2 regions of the Kitasatospora sp. NPDC088264 genome follow, and region 2 is predicted to be linked to the other one. Evidence: riboswitches for the same ligand, from Rfam matches in the RefSeq annotation. Region 2 holds a riboswitch; the other holds the start of a gene.
The links. Region 2 has a riboswitch for glycine ahead of gcvP (aminomethyl-transferring glycine dehydrogenase). Riboswitches for the same ligand answer to the same signal wherever they lie in the genome.
Positions count from the first base shown of each region.

Region 1: it holds a riboswitch for glycine, as region 2 does, so the genes downstream of both, gcvT (glycine cleavage system aminomethyltransferase GcvT) here and gcvP (aminomethyl-transferring glycine dehydrogenase) in region 2, are expected to answer to the same signal.

Region 1 covers NZ_JBFBIR010000009.1:146,313-152,340, forward strand. Annotated here, with positions in the region: gene glyA (serine hydroxymethyltransferase) at 1-839, opposite strand, end outside; gene gcvH (glycine cleavage system protein GcvH) at 934-1,308, opposite strand; gene gcvT (glycine cleavage system aminomethyltransferase GcvT) at 1,548-2,669, opposite strand; glycine riboswitch at 2,901-3,006, opposite strand; gene AB0O82_RS10330 (enhanced serine sensitivity protein SseB C-terminal domain-containing protein) at 3,209-4,051, shown strand; gene AB0O82_RS10335 (enhanced serine sensitivity protein SseB C-terminal domain-containing protein) at 4,169-5,092, shown strand; gene AB0O82_RS10340 (ABC transporter permease) at 5,535-6,028, shown strand, end outside.
Region 2 covers NZ_JBFBIR010000023.1:97,015-103,042, forward strand. Annotated here, with positions in the region: gene AB0O82_RS19875 (DUF5999 family protein) at 1-120, shown strand, start outside; gene gcvP (aminomethyl-transferring glycine dehydrogenase) at 212-3,112, opposite strand; glycine riboswitch at 3,350-3,453, opposite strand; partial or broken gene AB0O82_RS19885 (PRC-barrel domain-containing protein) at 3,677-3,985, shown strand; gene AB0O82_RS19890 (YsnF/AvaK domain-containing protein) at 3,977-4,825, shown strand; gene AB0O82_RS19895 (MFS transporter) at 5,005-6,028, shown strand, end outside.

The sequences.
Region 1 (6,028 bases), on a different contig from region 2:
TCGGACGCGGCGACCTTGAAGGCGACGGCCTTGCCGGCGATCACGTGCTCCAGCGGGCCGCCCTGCTGGCCGGGGAACACCGCGGAGTTGATCTTCTTGGCGTACTCGGCCTTGGACAGGATGACACCGCCGCGCGGGCCGCCCAGGGTCTTGTGGGTGGTGGTGGTGACCACGTCCGCGTACGGCACCGGGTTGGGGTGCAGGCCGGCGGCGACCAGGCCGGCGAAGTGCGCCATGTCCACCATCAGCAGCGCGCCGACCTCGTCGGCGACCCGGCGGAACGCGGCGAAGTCCAGCTGGCGCGGGTAGGCGGACCAGCCGGCGATGATCAGCTTCGGCTGGTGCTCCTTGGCCAGGCGCTCGACCTCGGCCATGTCGACCTGGCCGGTCTTCTCGTCCACGTGGTACGCGGCCACGTTGTAGAGCTTGCCGGAGAAGTTGATCTTCATGCCGTGGGTCAGGTGACCGCCGTGGGCCAGGTCCAGGCCCAGGATGGTGTCGCCCGGCTTGATCAGCGCGAACATCGCGGCGGCGTTGGCCTGCGCGCCCGAGTGCGGCTGGACGTTGGCGTGCTCGGCGCCGAACAGGGCCTTGATGCGGTCGATCGCGATCTGCTCGACCACGTCGACGTGCTCGCAGCCGCCGTAGTAGCGGCGGCCGGGGTAGCCCTCGGCGTACTTGTTGGTGAGCACCGAGCCCTGGGCCTCCATGACCGCCACCGGGGCGAAGTTCTCGGAGGCGATCATCTCCAGGGTGGTCTGCTGGCGGTGCAGCTCGGCGTCGACCGCGGCGGCGATCTCCGGGTCGAGGGAGTGCAGGGACTGGTTCAGAACCGTCATGGTGTGGTCTTCCCGGGAGGAGAGAGACGGGAGCGGAGAAGGGGGGAGCCTGGCGGGGCGGCCGCCGCGCTGCGACCGCCCCGTCACGAGCGGGTCAGCCGCCGATGAAGGCGGTGTACTCGTCCGCGCTGAGCAGCTCGTCGGTGGACTCCACCTGGACCTTGAACAGCCAGCCGCCCTCGAACGGGGCGCTGTTGACCAGGCTGTTGTCGTCCAGGACGTCCTGGTTGATCTCGACGATCTTCCCGGTCACCGGGGAGAACAGGTCGCTGACCGACTTGGTGGACTCCAGCTCGCCACAGGACTCGCCCGCGGTCACGTCGGCGCCGACCTCGGGCAGCTGCACGTAGACGATGTCACCGAGCGCGTCGGCCGCGTGGGCGGTGATGCCGACCGTGGAGACACCGCCCTCGACGGCGGTCAGCCACTCGTGCTCCTTGGTGTACTGCAGGTGCTGGGGGTTGCTCATGGCGTCATTCTCCAGGATGGGAAGCGGGTACGACGAAGCGGGCCGCCGCACGGACGGCTTCGACGCGGATCAGGCGTGGTTCGGGCCTGGGTCAGGCCTGGGTCAGACCTGGATCAGGCGTGGATCAGGCGTGGATCAGGCGTGGATCAGGCGTGGATCAGGCGTGGCTCAAGCCCGGGTCGGGCATGGTGCAGGCCCGGGTCCACGGGGTCTACGGGGTCTACGGGGAGGGCGGGGCCTCAGCGGCCGCGCTTGTAGAACGGCAGCGCCACGACCTCGACCGGCTCGTGCTTGCCGCGCACGTCCACCGCGACGGCGGTGCCGGGGGTGGCGTGGGCCGCGTCCACGTAGGCGATCGCGATCGGCCGGCCCAGGGTCGGGGACGGGGCGCCCGAGGTGATCCGGCCGATCGGGGCGCCGTCGGCGGAGACCACGGTGTACTCGGCGCGCGGGACGCGCTTGCCCTCGGAGACCAGGCCGACCAGCACCCGCGGCGGGTTGGCCTCGGCCTCGGCGGCGGCCTTCTCCAGCGCCTTGCGGCCGACGAAGGTGCCCTCGTTGGTGGTCTTGTCGAAGCGCACGACCCGGCCCAGGCCCGCGTCGAACGGGGTCAGGTCGGTGGAGAGCTCGTGCCCGTACAGCGGCATGCCGGCCTCCAGGCGCAGCGTGTCGCGGCACGACAGGCCGCACGGGACCAGGCCGCGGCCCTCGCCGGCGGCGGTCAGCGCCTGCCAGACCCCCTCGGCGTCGCCCGGGTTGCAGAAGATCTCGAAGCCGTCCTCGCCGGTGTAGCCGGTCCGGGCGAGCAGCACGTCGCGGCCGGCGACCTGGGCCGGGAGGATCGCGTAGTACTTCAGGCCGGGCAGGTCGGCGTCGGTGGTCCCGGCCAGGATCGCGGTGGCCTCCGGGCCCTGGACGGCGATCAGCGCGTAGGTGTCGCGGTCGTCCGTGACGACGGCGTCGAAGCCCTTGGCGCGGGCGATCAGCTCGTCCAGCACCAGCTGGGCGTTGGAGGCGTTGGCGACGACCAGGAAGGCGTCCTCGCGCAGGCGGTAGACGATCAGGTCGTCCAGGATGCCGCCGTCCTCGGCGCAGATCATGGTGTAGCGGGCGCGCAGCACGCCCAGCGCGGAGACGAAGCCGACCAGCGCGTGGTCCAGCATCTCGCCGGCCTGCTGGCCGGTGACGGTGATCTCGCCCATGTGGGAGAGGTCGAACAGTCCGGCCCGGGTGCGGACGGCGAGGTGTTCCTCGCGCTCGCTGCCGTAGCGCAGCGGCATGTCCCAGCCGGCGAAGTCGGTCATGGTCGCGCCGAGGGCGCGGTGCAGCGCGTCGAGCGCGGTGAGGCGGAGGGACGACATGGCCTGGAACTCCTCGGTCTGGGCACTCATGGGTGCACGCGCCGGAACCGGACCCGCTCGGGGGCCGACCCTGCGCGCGGGCATGCGGCGGCGTGGGTCTCCCCATCTGTCGTCGAACCTGAGAGCTTCACCGCCCACCTGCCCGCAGCTGTTTCCAGCATCCAGGACAGCATGGTGGCTTGCACCGTGGGTGGGCGCGCGACAGGGCCGTGCGCCACTTTCCAGATGTGCCTAACCCGTGCGGTAAGGGGGCCTGAGAGATTCCGGGGAGGAGTTGCTCCTTCGGCGCCGGCTGTGCCGCCTGACGGGGCACTCCGGGCTCTCCCGCGCGGGTTCGAGCGGCCGGTATGGAGTTGTCGGTCCGCCGGCGCGCCGCGCCGTCGAACGCGCACATCATGGCACGTCCGCGCCGACGACGGGAGAGGGGACCCGGTCACACCGCGCCACCGCGAACCGGCGCCCCCGGGGCGTGCGCCCTAGACTGCTGCGCGTCGGCGCAGCAGAGGGCGGCCGACCGGCAGAGGGCGGATCAGGCGCGCATGGGGTACCCGGTGGAGCAGCAGCAGGGGTGGGGCGGGCCGGAGTCGGCGCCGCCGGGCGGCGGGTGGCCGGCCAACGAGCTGGAGCAGGTGCTGACCGCCGCGCTGGGCGATCCGGGTGCGACGCCGCGGGTGATCGAGGTGCTGGCCCGCAGCCAGGTGTGGATCCCGCTGCCGGCCGGCGGCGACCCGCGGGGGCCCGCGCTGGACCTGCCGACCATCGAGCTGGCCGGCGAGCCGTACGTGCCGGTGTTCTCCTCGCAGGAGGTGTTCCTGCGGCAGGCGCCGGGGATGGCCTTCGCGGTGGCGCCGGTCTGGGAGTTCGCCCGCGGGCTGCCGCTGGGCGTGGGCATCGCGGTCAACCCGGAGGCGGCGGTGGGCATCCCGGTGCCGCCGCAGGGTGTGGCGGAGCTGCGGCGCGGCCCGCGCGAGGAGCGCCTGGCCGACCAGGAGCAGAGCCAGAGTCAGAACCAGAACCAGAACCAGGGACAGGGCCCGGAGGCGCCGACCGGTGGCCGGGTGGCGCTGCGCGAGCCGGTGCCGGGGGAGGACCCGGAGCACTTCCTGGCCGCCTGCCGGGCCGAACTGTCCGCCCTGCCCGGAGTGTTGACCGCGCGCCGGGCGCTCGCCAGCATCGAGGGCGAGCCGACCGTGATGTTCGTGGGCGTCCAGCTGGACCAGACGGCCCCGGCCGACCCGGGTGCGGTGAACGAGGCGCTCGGCCGCGCGCTGGGAACCGCGCCGCTGCCGGGGGGCGTCCACCTCGTACTGCTCGATCTCGCCGATGACCCGGTGGTCGAGTGGCTGCTCACCCGGGTACTCCCTTTCTACGCGCGGGGTTGAGCGGGGTTCGTATCGGAGGCACGTCGCCGTGGCGGTGGCCGGTGCCGCGCCATAGGGTGCGTGCAGACGGCCGACGGGTCGGCAGGCTTGAGGAATGAGGCGCGGCGAGGTGGGCGCATGAGTGCGGGAGCGGTAGCGGGCGGTGCACCGGGGCCCTGGGGCCAGGCACCCGCCGGGCGCCCCGGAGCGGATCCGGGCGCGCTGGAGCGCGCCCTGCGCGAGGTCGCGCCGGAGCGCTACGAGGCGTACGAGCAACTGCTGCACGCACTGGCCGACGGCCAGGTCTGGATGCTGCTGTGGCACGGTGCGCCGGGCAGCGCTGACGCCCAGTACGGGAACATGGAGATCAGCGGCCACGGCTACGCGCCGGCCGTCACCTCGTCCGAGCAGTTGGCGTCGTCCGGCTGGGCGCGGGCCCACGAGGTCATCTCCGGGCGGGAGATCGCCGCTTCGCTGTACCGGACCCGCTGGGGCCTGTGGCTCAACCCGCACGCGCCCGGCGGCGGGGTCGGGGTGCCCTGGGCGGACCTGCGGCGGATCGCCGCGGGCCTGGAGCGGCTGCCGGCCGGGCCGTTGAAGCTGAGCGAGCCGCAGCTGAACGCCCAGCCGTTCTTCGCGCTCCTGGAGCGGCAGGCCGGTGAGGTGCGCGCGGTGCGGGCGCTGCGCCGGGCCTGGGTGCAGCCGGCCGTGGGGGAGCCGTACCTGGCGATCGGCCTGGAGCTGTACGAGAGTTCACCGCCGGCGGTGGAGGCCGTGCGGGCGCTGATGCAGCGGGCGATCGCGGTGGCCCCGGAGGGGCTGGCGGTGTCCACGGTGGCGATGGCGGACGAGTACGACCCGGTGGCGCTGTGGATGCGGGCCCATGCGCGCCCGTTCTTCGACCGGGAGGCGGGGCGGCCGCCGACCGGCCCGTACCCGCCGGTGCCGCCTCCGCCGTACCCCGCGCAGCAGGGGCCGGGCTACGGCTACGGCACGCAGCAGCCCGCGCAGGGCTGGACCGGGCAGCCGCAGCAGCCGTGGCCCGGATACCCGGGGCGCTGACAACCAAAACCTTTTTCCAGAAGCCGACTTGATCTTGCATCAGGTCGGCTTCGGTGCTTTCCAGACGAACTTCCGGCCGTTACCGTCGATCATCTTGACATGCCAGTTACAGCCGTGTGAAGAGGGATATGCCGAAGACGGAGGAGGTGCATGCGCACAGATCACAGTTGGGCATCTGTCGGTTGTCAGGGCTGGCGCAAGCCAGTTCGGATGGCAGAGAGTTCTGCGCAACGCACCGCGCGTACTGGGAACCCCACGAAGGTGAACGCGCACGCCGACCGCCAGAACCACGCGAAGCCCATCCCGCGTTGGGGCAGTACCCGTGCACGACGTACTGCCGCGAACACCCGTTCCAAGCACCTCCGCACGTCCGCAGCCGTACCGCCGAACCGGTGACCGGCGCCCGTGGGCCGGCCACCGTCGGCGAGGGGACCAACTGACCATGACCGCACCCATCGCAACCACCGGGAACGAACCGGAGGCACCCGCCCCCGCGAGCCCGGCCAAGAAGATCGAGGGCCGCTCCCTCGGCCAGATCGCCTGGACCCGCTTCAAGCGCGACAAACTCGCCGTCGCCGGCGGCGTCGTGGTGATCCTGCTGATCCTGCTGGCCGTACTGGCCAAGCCCATCGAGGCCCTGTTCGGCCTCGACCCCGACGCCCTGAACCAGGACCTGCTCGACGCCAACCTGGGCGGCATCCCGCTCGGTGACTGGGGCGGGATGAGCTGGGACCACCCGCTCGGCGTCGACCCGCTCCAGGGCCGCGACCTGCTCTCCCGCGTGATCGAGGGCTCCTGGGTCTCCCTGCTGGTCGCCTTCGGCGCGACCCTGTTGTCGAACACGATCGGCACCGTGCTCGGTGTCATGGCCGGCTACTACGGCGGCTGGGTGGACACCGTGATCAGCCGCGTCATGGACGTCTTCCTCGCCTTCCC
Region 2 (6,028 bases):
CACCCGGAGCAGGGCTGGAGCCTGCTCTGCAACGGCGTCGTGCTGTTCGAGGACACCGGAGAGCTGCTGCCCGACGGCCGGGTGATCGCGCCGCGCCGCCCCGTCGCCCGCGCGGCCTGACCGCACCGGCGGGGGCAGCCGCCGAACGACGACAACGGGCAGGGCCCCGACGGTACGTGCCGTCGGGGCCCTGCCGTACGTCCGGTCCGGATCAGACGCCGTACTCCTCCAGCGGCGGGCAGGAGCAGACCAGGTTGCGGTCGCCGTACGCGCCGTCGATCCGGCTGACCGGCGGCCAGTACTTGTCCGCCGGGTTCACGCCCGCCGGGAAGACCGCCTCCTGCCGCGAGTAGCCGTGCGCCCAGTCGCCGGCCAGCTCGGCGGCGGTGTGCGGGGCGTTGCGCAGCGGGTTGTCCGCGGCCGCCCACTCGCCCGAGCCGACCTTGTCGATCTCGGCCCGGATCTCGATCATCGCGTCGCAGAACCGGTCGATCTCGTGCAGGTCCTCGGACTCGGTCGGCTCGATCATCAGCGTGCCGGCCACCGGGAAGGACATCGTCGGCGCGTGGAAGCCGTAGTCGATCAGGCGCTTGGCGATGTCGTCCACCGTCACGCCCGTCTCCTTGGTCAGCGGGCGCAGGTCGATGATGCACTCGTGCGCGACCAGCCCGCCGGGGCCGGTGTAGAGCACCGGGAAGTGCGGTGCCAGCCGCTTGGCGATGTAGTTGGCGTTCAGCACCGCGACCTGCGTCGCGCGCTTGAGGCCCTCGCCGCCCATCAGCCGGACGTACGCCCAGGAGATCGGCAGGATGGCCGCCGAGCCCCACGGCGCCGCCGAGATCGGGCCGACCCCGGTGGCCGGACCGGCCTCCGGCTGCAGCGGGTGGTTCGGCAGGTACGGCGCCAGGTGGGCGCGCACCGCGACCGGGCCGACGCCCGGGCCGCCGCCGCCGTGCGGGATGCAGAAGGTCTTGTGCAGGTTCAGGTGCGAGACGTCCGCGCCGAACTTGCCCGGCTTGGCGAGGCCGACCAGGGCGTTCAGGTTGGCGCCGTCCACGTACACCTGGCCGCCGGCCTCGTGCACCAGGGCGCAGATGTCGGTGATCTGGGTCTCGTACACGCCGTGGGTGGAGGGGTAGGTGACCATCAGCACGGAGAGGCTGTCCCGGTGCTGCTCGATCTTGGCCTTCAGGTCCTCGACGTCCACGTCACCGTCGACCAGGGTCTTCACCACGACCACGCGCATGCCGGCCATCACCGCGGAGGCCGCGTTGGTGCCGTGCGCGGAGGACGGGATCAGGCAGACGTCGCGCTGGGTGTCGCCGTTGGCGTGGTGGTAGGCGCGGACGGCCAGCAGGCCGGCCAGCTCGCCCTGCGAGCCCGCGTTCGGCTGGATCGAGACGGCGTCGTAGCCGGTCACCTCGACCAGCTGGCGCTCCAGCTCGCGGATCAGGCTGAGGTAGCCCTGGGCCTGCTCGATCGGCGCGAAGGGGTGCAGCTGGCCGAACTCCGGCCAGGTGACGGCCTCCATCTCGGTGGTCGCGTTGAGCTTCATGGTGCAGGAGCCCAGCGGGATCATGCCGCGGTCCAGCGCGTAGTCCCGGTCCGACAGGCGGCGCAGGTAGCGCAGCATGGCGGTCTCCGAGCGGTGGCTGTGGAAGACCGGGTGGGTCAGGTACTCGTCCTGGCGCAGCAGCGCGGCCGGCAGCGCGTCGGCGCCCTCGGCGACCTCGACCGCGGGGACGCCGAACGCGGCCCAGACGGCGGCGAGGTGCTCGCGGGTGGTGGTCTCGTCGGTGGAGACCGAGATCCGGTCCGCGCCGTCCTGGTGGACGTTGACGCCGTTGGCGCGGGCGGCGGCCGCGATCTCGGCGGCACGGCCCGGGACGACGGCGGTGACGGTGTCGAAGAACTCGCCGTGCAGCAGCTCGACGCCGCCGGCCCGCAGGCCCTCGGCGAGGGCGGCGGCGTAGCGGTGGGTGCGGCGGGCGATGTCGGCCAGGCCGTCCGGACCGTGGTAGACGGCGTACATCGAGGCCATGACGGCGAGCAGCACCTGGGCGGTGCAGATGTTGCTGGTGGCCTTCTCGCGGCGGATGTGCTGCTCGCGGGTCTGCAGCGCCAGGCGGTAGGCGCGGTTGCCGTCGGCGTCGACCGAGACGCCGACCAGGCGGCCGGGCAGCGAGCGGGCGTACTCGGCGCGCACCGACAGGTAGCCGGCGTGCGGGCCGCCGAAGCCCATCGGCACGCCGAAGCGCTGCGAGGTGCCGCAGGCGATGTCGGCGCCGAGCGAGCCCGGCGAGGCGAGCAGGGTCAGCGCCAGCAGGTCGGCGGCGACCGCGACGATCGCTCCGAGGCCGTGCGCCTGCTCGATGACCGGGGTGAGGTCGCGGACCACACCGGTGGCGCCCGGGTACTGGAGCAGCACGCCGAAGACGCCGCGCTCGGCGATCTCGGCCGGGATGCCCTCGGACAGGTCGGCGACGACGACCTCGACACCGGTCGGCACCGCGCGGGTGTTGATCACCGCGGTGGTCTGCGGCAGGGTCTCGGCGTCGACCAGGAAGACGCCGCCCTTGACCTTGGTGACGCGGCGGGCGAGCGCCATCGCCTCGGCGGCCGCCGTGCCCTCGTCGAGCAGCGAGGAGCCGGAGGTCGGCAGGCCGGTCAGGTCGGAGACCAGGGTCTGGAAGTTGAGCAGCGCCTCCAGGCGGCCCTGGGAGATCTCCGGCTGGTACGGCGTGTAGGCGGTGTACCAGGCCGGGTTCTCCATGACGTTGCGCAGGATCACCGGCGGGGTGAAGGTGCCGTAGTAGCCCAGGCCGATCATCGGCTGGAGCACCTGGTTGCGGCTCGCCAGCTCGCGCAGTTCGGCGAGCACCTGCGCCTCGCTGCGGCCGCCGGGCAGGTCCAGGCCGGTGATGGAGCGGATCGCCTCGGGAACGGCGGTGGCGGCGAGTTCGTCCAGCGAGCCGTAGCCGATGGACGCCAGCATCTTCTGCTGCGCGGCGTCGTCGGGGCCGATGTGGCGGTTCTCGAAGGGGCTGGCCAGCTCAAGCTCGGTGAGGGTCGAGGCGCCGGTGGGGCGTCCCGCGTTCGGCTGGGCGTTCATGGTGGTCGAGGCCTCCTGGTCACGGACCGGCGGGGGTGCGCACGCCGACCGGCCGGAGCCGCTGCGGACAGCGGCTCGACCCGGGCGGGCGAACCCGACAGGCCTCCCCCTCTGTCATCGGGACCTGAGAGCTTCACCCGCACGGCGCGCTGTGGGCACGCCGCCGGCTTGCACCGTCGGTGAGGGTGGTGCCCGTCGGCTCCCTGCCGACGGTCCTGCCCTGCTTTCCAGAGTGACCTACCCCACACGGTACGGATGCCTGAGAGATTCCGGGGAGGAGTTGCTCCTTCGGCGCCCCGACCAGCGCTTTCCGTGGCCGGGGACTCTCCCGAGCGGGCTCGGCGGTCGCCGCCCAGGGTACCAGCGGCAGGCCCCCTGATCACGGTCGCGTCGGGTCGCTCGGGGTCTACGCGCGTCCCCCGGACGGTCCAGCCCGGAGCCCGTCCGGCGCACCCCGGTCGCGCCCGTCCGATTCATGGCCTTTGGTGTGAAGTGGCAGGCGGAACGGGTGCTCCGGCCACGGTCCTGCGGGAGTTCCGCAGGCGCAGCGCACTGGAGGAAAGAGTGCAAACCGATATCGATCCCCGGGACCTCATCGGCCACAAGGCGGTCGACCGCAACGGAGACAAGATCGGCACGGTCGACGAGGTCTACCTGGACGACGCCACCGGCCAGCCGGAGTGGGCAGCCGTCCGGACCGGCATCTTCGGCCGGGACGCCTTCGTCCCGCTCACCACCAGCGAGTTCTCCGGCGACGAGCTCCGGGTGCCGTACGACAAGTCGCTGGTGAAGGAGTCGCCGGACTTCGGCGTCGGCCAGCACCTGTCGCCCGCCCAGGAGCTCCAGCTCTACCGCTACTACGGCCTGGACACCCCGGCGAACGGCCGCCCGGTCGGCCGGGACAGTGACCGGCCCGTCAGTCGTGAGGGTGACCGGCCGGCCGGCCGCGAGAGTGACCGCCCGGTCGGCCGGGACGGCGACCGACCCGCGCGCCCCGACCTCGACTTCGGCACCACCTCGGCGGCCGAGCCCGTGAAGCCCATCGCCTTCCACTCCCTCGACCCCGCCCCGACCACCACCCCTGCCGACCCCACCGGCACCGCGACGGAGGTCAGCGTGCGGACCCTCAACACCCCCGCACCCGCGGCCGCCCCCACGACGACCGAGCCCAAGCCGCAACCCGCCCCGATCGTGACGACCACCGCGACCACGAACTCGGCCGTGGCCCCGCCGGCCTCGGAGCGCTCGACCGGTCCGGCCCCGTCGTCCCCCAACGGCCCGGTGGAGATCACCTGCCGCGAGGAGCGCCTGGACATCACCACGGACTGGCACATCGTGGGCACCGCGAGGCTGCGCAAGTACGTGACCAGCGAGCAGGTCGAGCGCCGCGTCCCGGTGGTCCGCGAGCGCGTCCGGGTGGAGCGGATGCCGGTGAGCGAGGCCGAGCGCGCCTCGCTCACCGAGAAGGAGATCGCCGAGGCGGTGGAGGAGGTCACCCTGCGCGAGGAGCGCCCGGTGGTCCGCAAGTACCTCACCCCGATCGAGCGGGTCCGCCTGGTGGTGGAGCGCTACACCGCCGAGGAGGTGATCCGGGACGAGCTGCGCCGCGAGCACGTCGAGATCCACGACAACACCGCCGCCGCCCCGGCGACCCCGGTGGCCACGCCGGCGGCCGAGGCACCCCGCCCGGCCGTGCTGCGCCCGTTCGCCTGACCCCTCGCCCCAGGGCCCCGGACCCATCGGTCCGGGGCCCTCGGCATGCCTCGTCCCGGTCGCCGCCCGGCCGGAATCCTTCGATTTTGCCAAAGCGTCACCAATGGATATTTGACACTCTGAAGTATTTCCCGGCATGGTTACTTCAGTTCATTCACTATGTACGGGAGGAAGCAACCGTGAGTGAGGCACCACAGCCCACCACCGCGGCCGAGAAGCAGAGCAGCGCCCGGGTCCTGCCGGCCCTCATCCTGGCGATGCTGTCGTTCAGCGTGGTGCAGACCGCGGTCGTCCCGATCCTGCCCTCGCTGGCCAAGGAACTGAGCGTCTCCGCGTCCAGCGTCACCTGGCTCATGACCGCCAACCTGCTCTCCGCCGCCGTGCTGACTCCCCTGCTGGGCCGCTTCGGCGACCTCCGGGGCCGTAAGCCGATGCTGCTGATCTCGCTGGCCGGTCTGGTCGCCGGCTCGGCGCTGGCGGTCAGCACCCACTCCTTCACCTGGCTGGTCGTCGCCCGCGTCCTTCAGGGCGCCGGCGGTGGCGTGCTCCCGCTGGCGATCAGCATCGTCCGCGACGAGCTGCCCAAGCAGAAGGTGACCGGCGGCGTCGCCGCCATCAGCGCCTCGATGGGTGTCGGCTCCGGCCTCGGCCTGGTCGCGACCGGTCTCCTGCTGGAGCACTGGAGCTACAAGTCGATCTTCTGGATGGGCCTGGTCTTCGGCCTGATCGCGGTCGCCCTGGTCGCGTTCCGCGTCCCGTCCGACCCGGTCACCGACAAGGAGGGCGGCGCCGACCCGCTCGGCGCCCTCACCCTGGCCGGCTGGCTCTCCGCGCTGCTCGTCGCGGTCAGCCAGGGCAACCACTGGGGCTGGACCTCGACCAAGACCCTCGGCCTGTTCGCCGTGGCCGCCGTCGTCGCCCTGATCTGGGGGGTCATCGAGACCAAGGTCGCGCACCCCCTGGTGGACATGAAGATGATGTCCCGTCCGGCCGTCGCCTTCACCAACCTGGCCGGCCTGCTGATCGGCTTCGGCATGTACGGCTCGTTCATGGTGATCAGCAACTTCGCCCAGACCCCGGAGAAGCTCACCCACTACGGCTTCACCGCGACCGTCCTGCATGCCGGTCTGCTGCTGCTGCCGTCCGCGATCGGCTCGATGGTGGCGGCTCCGGTCGGCGCGATGCTGATCGCCCGCCGCGGCC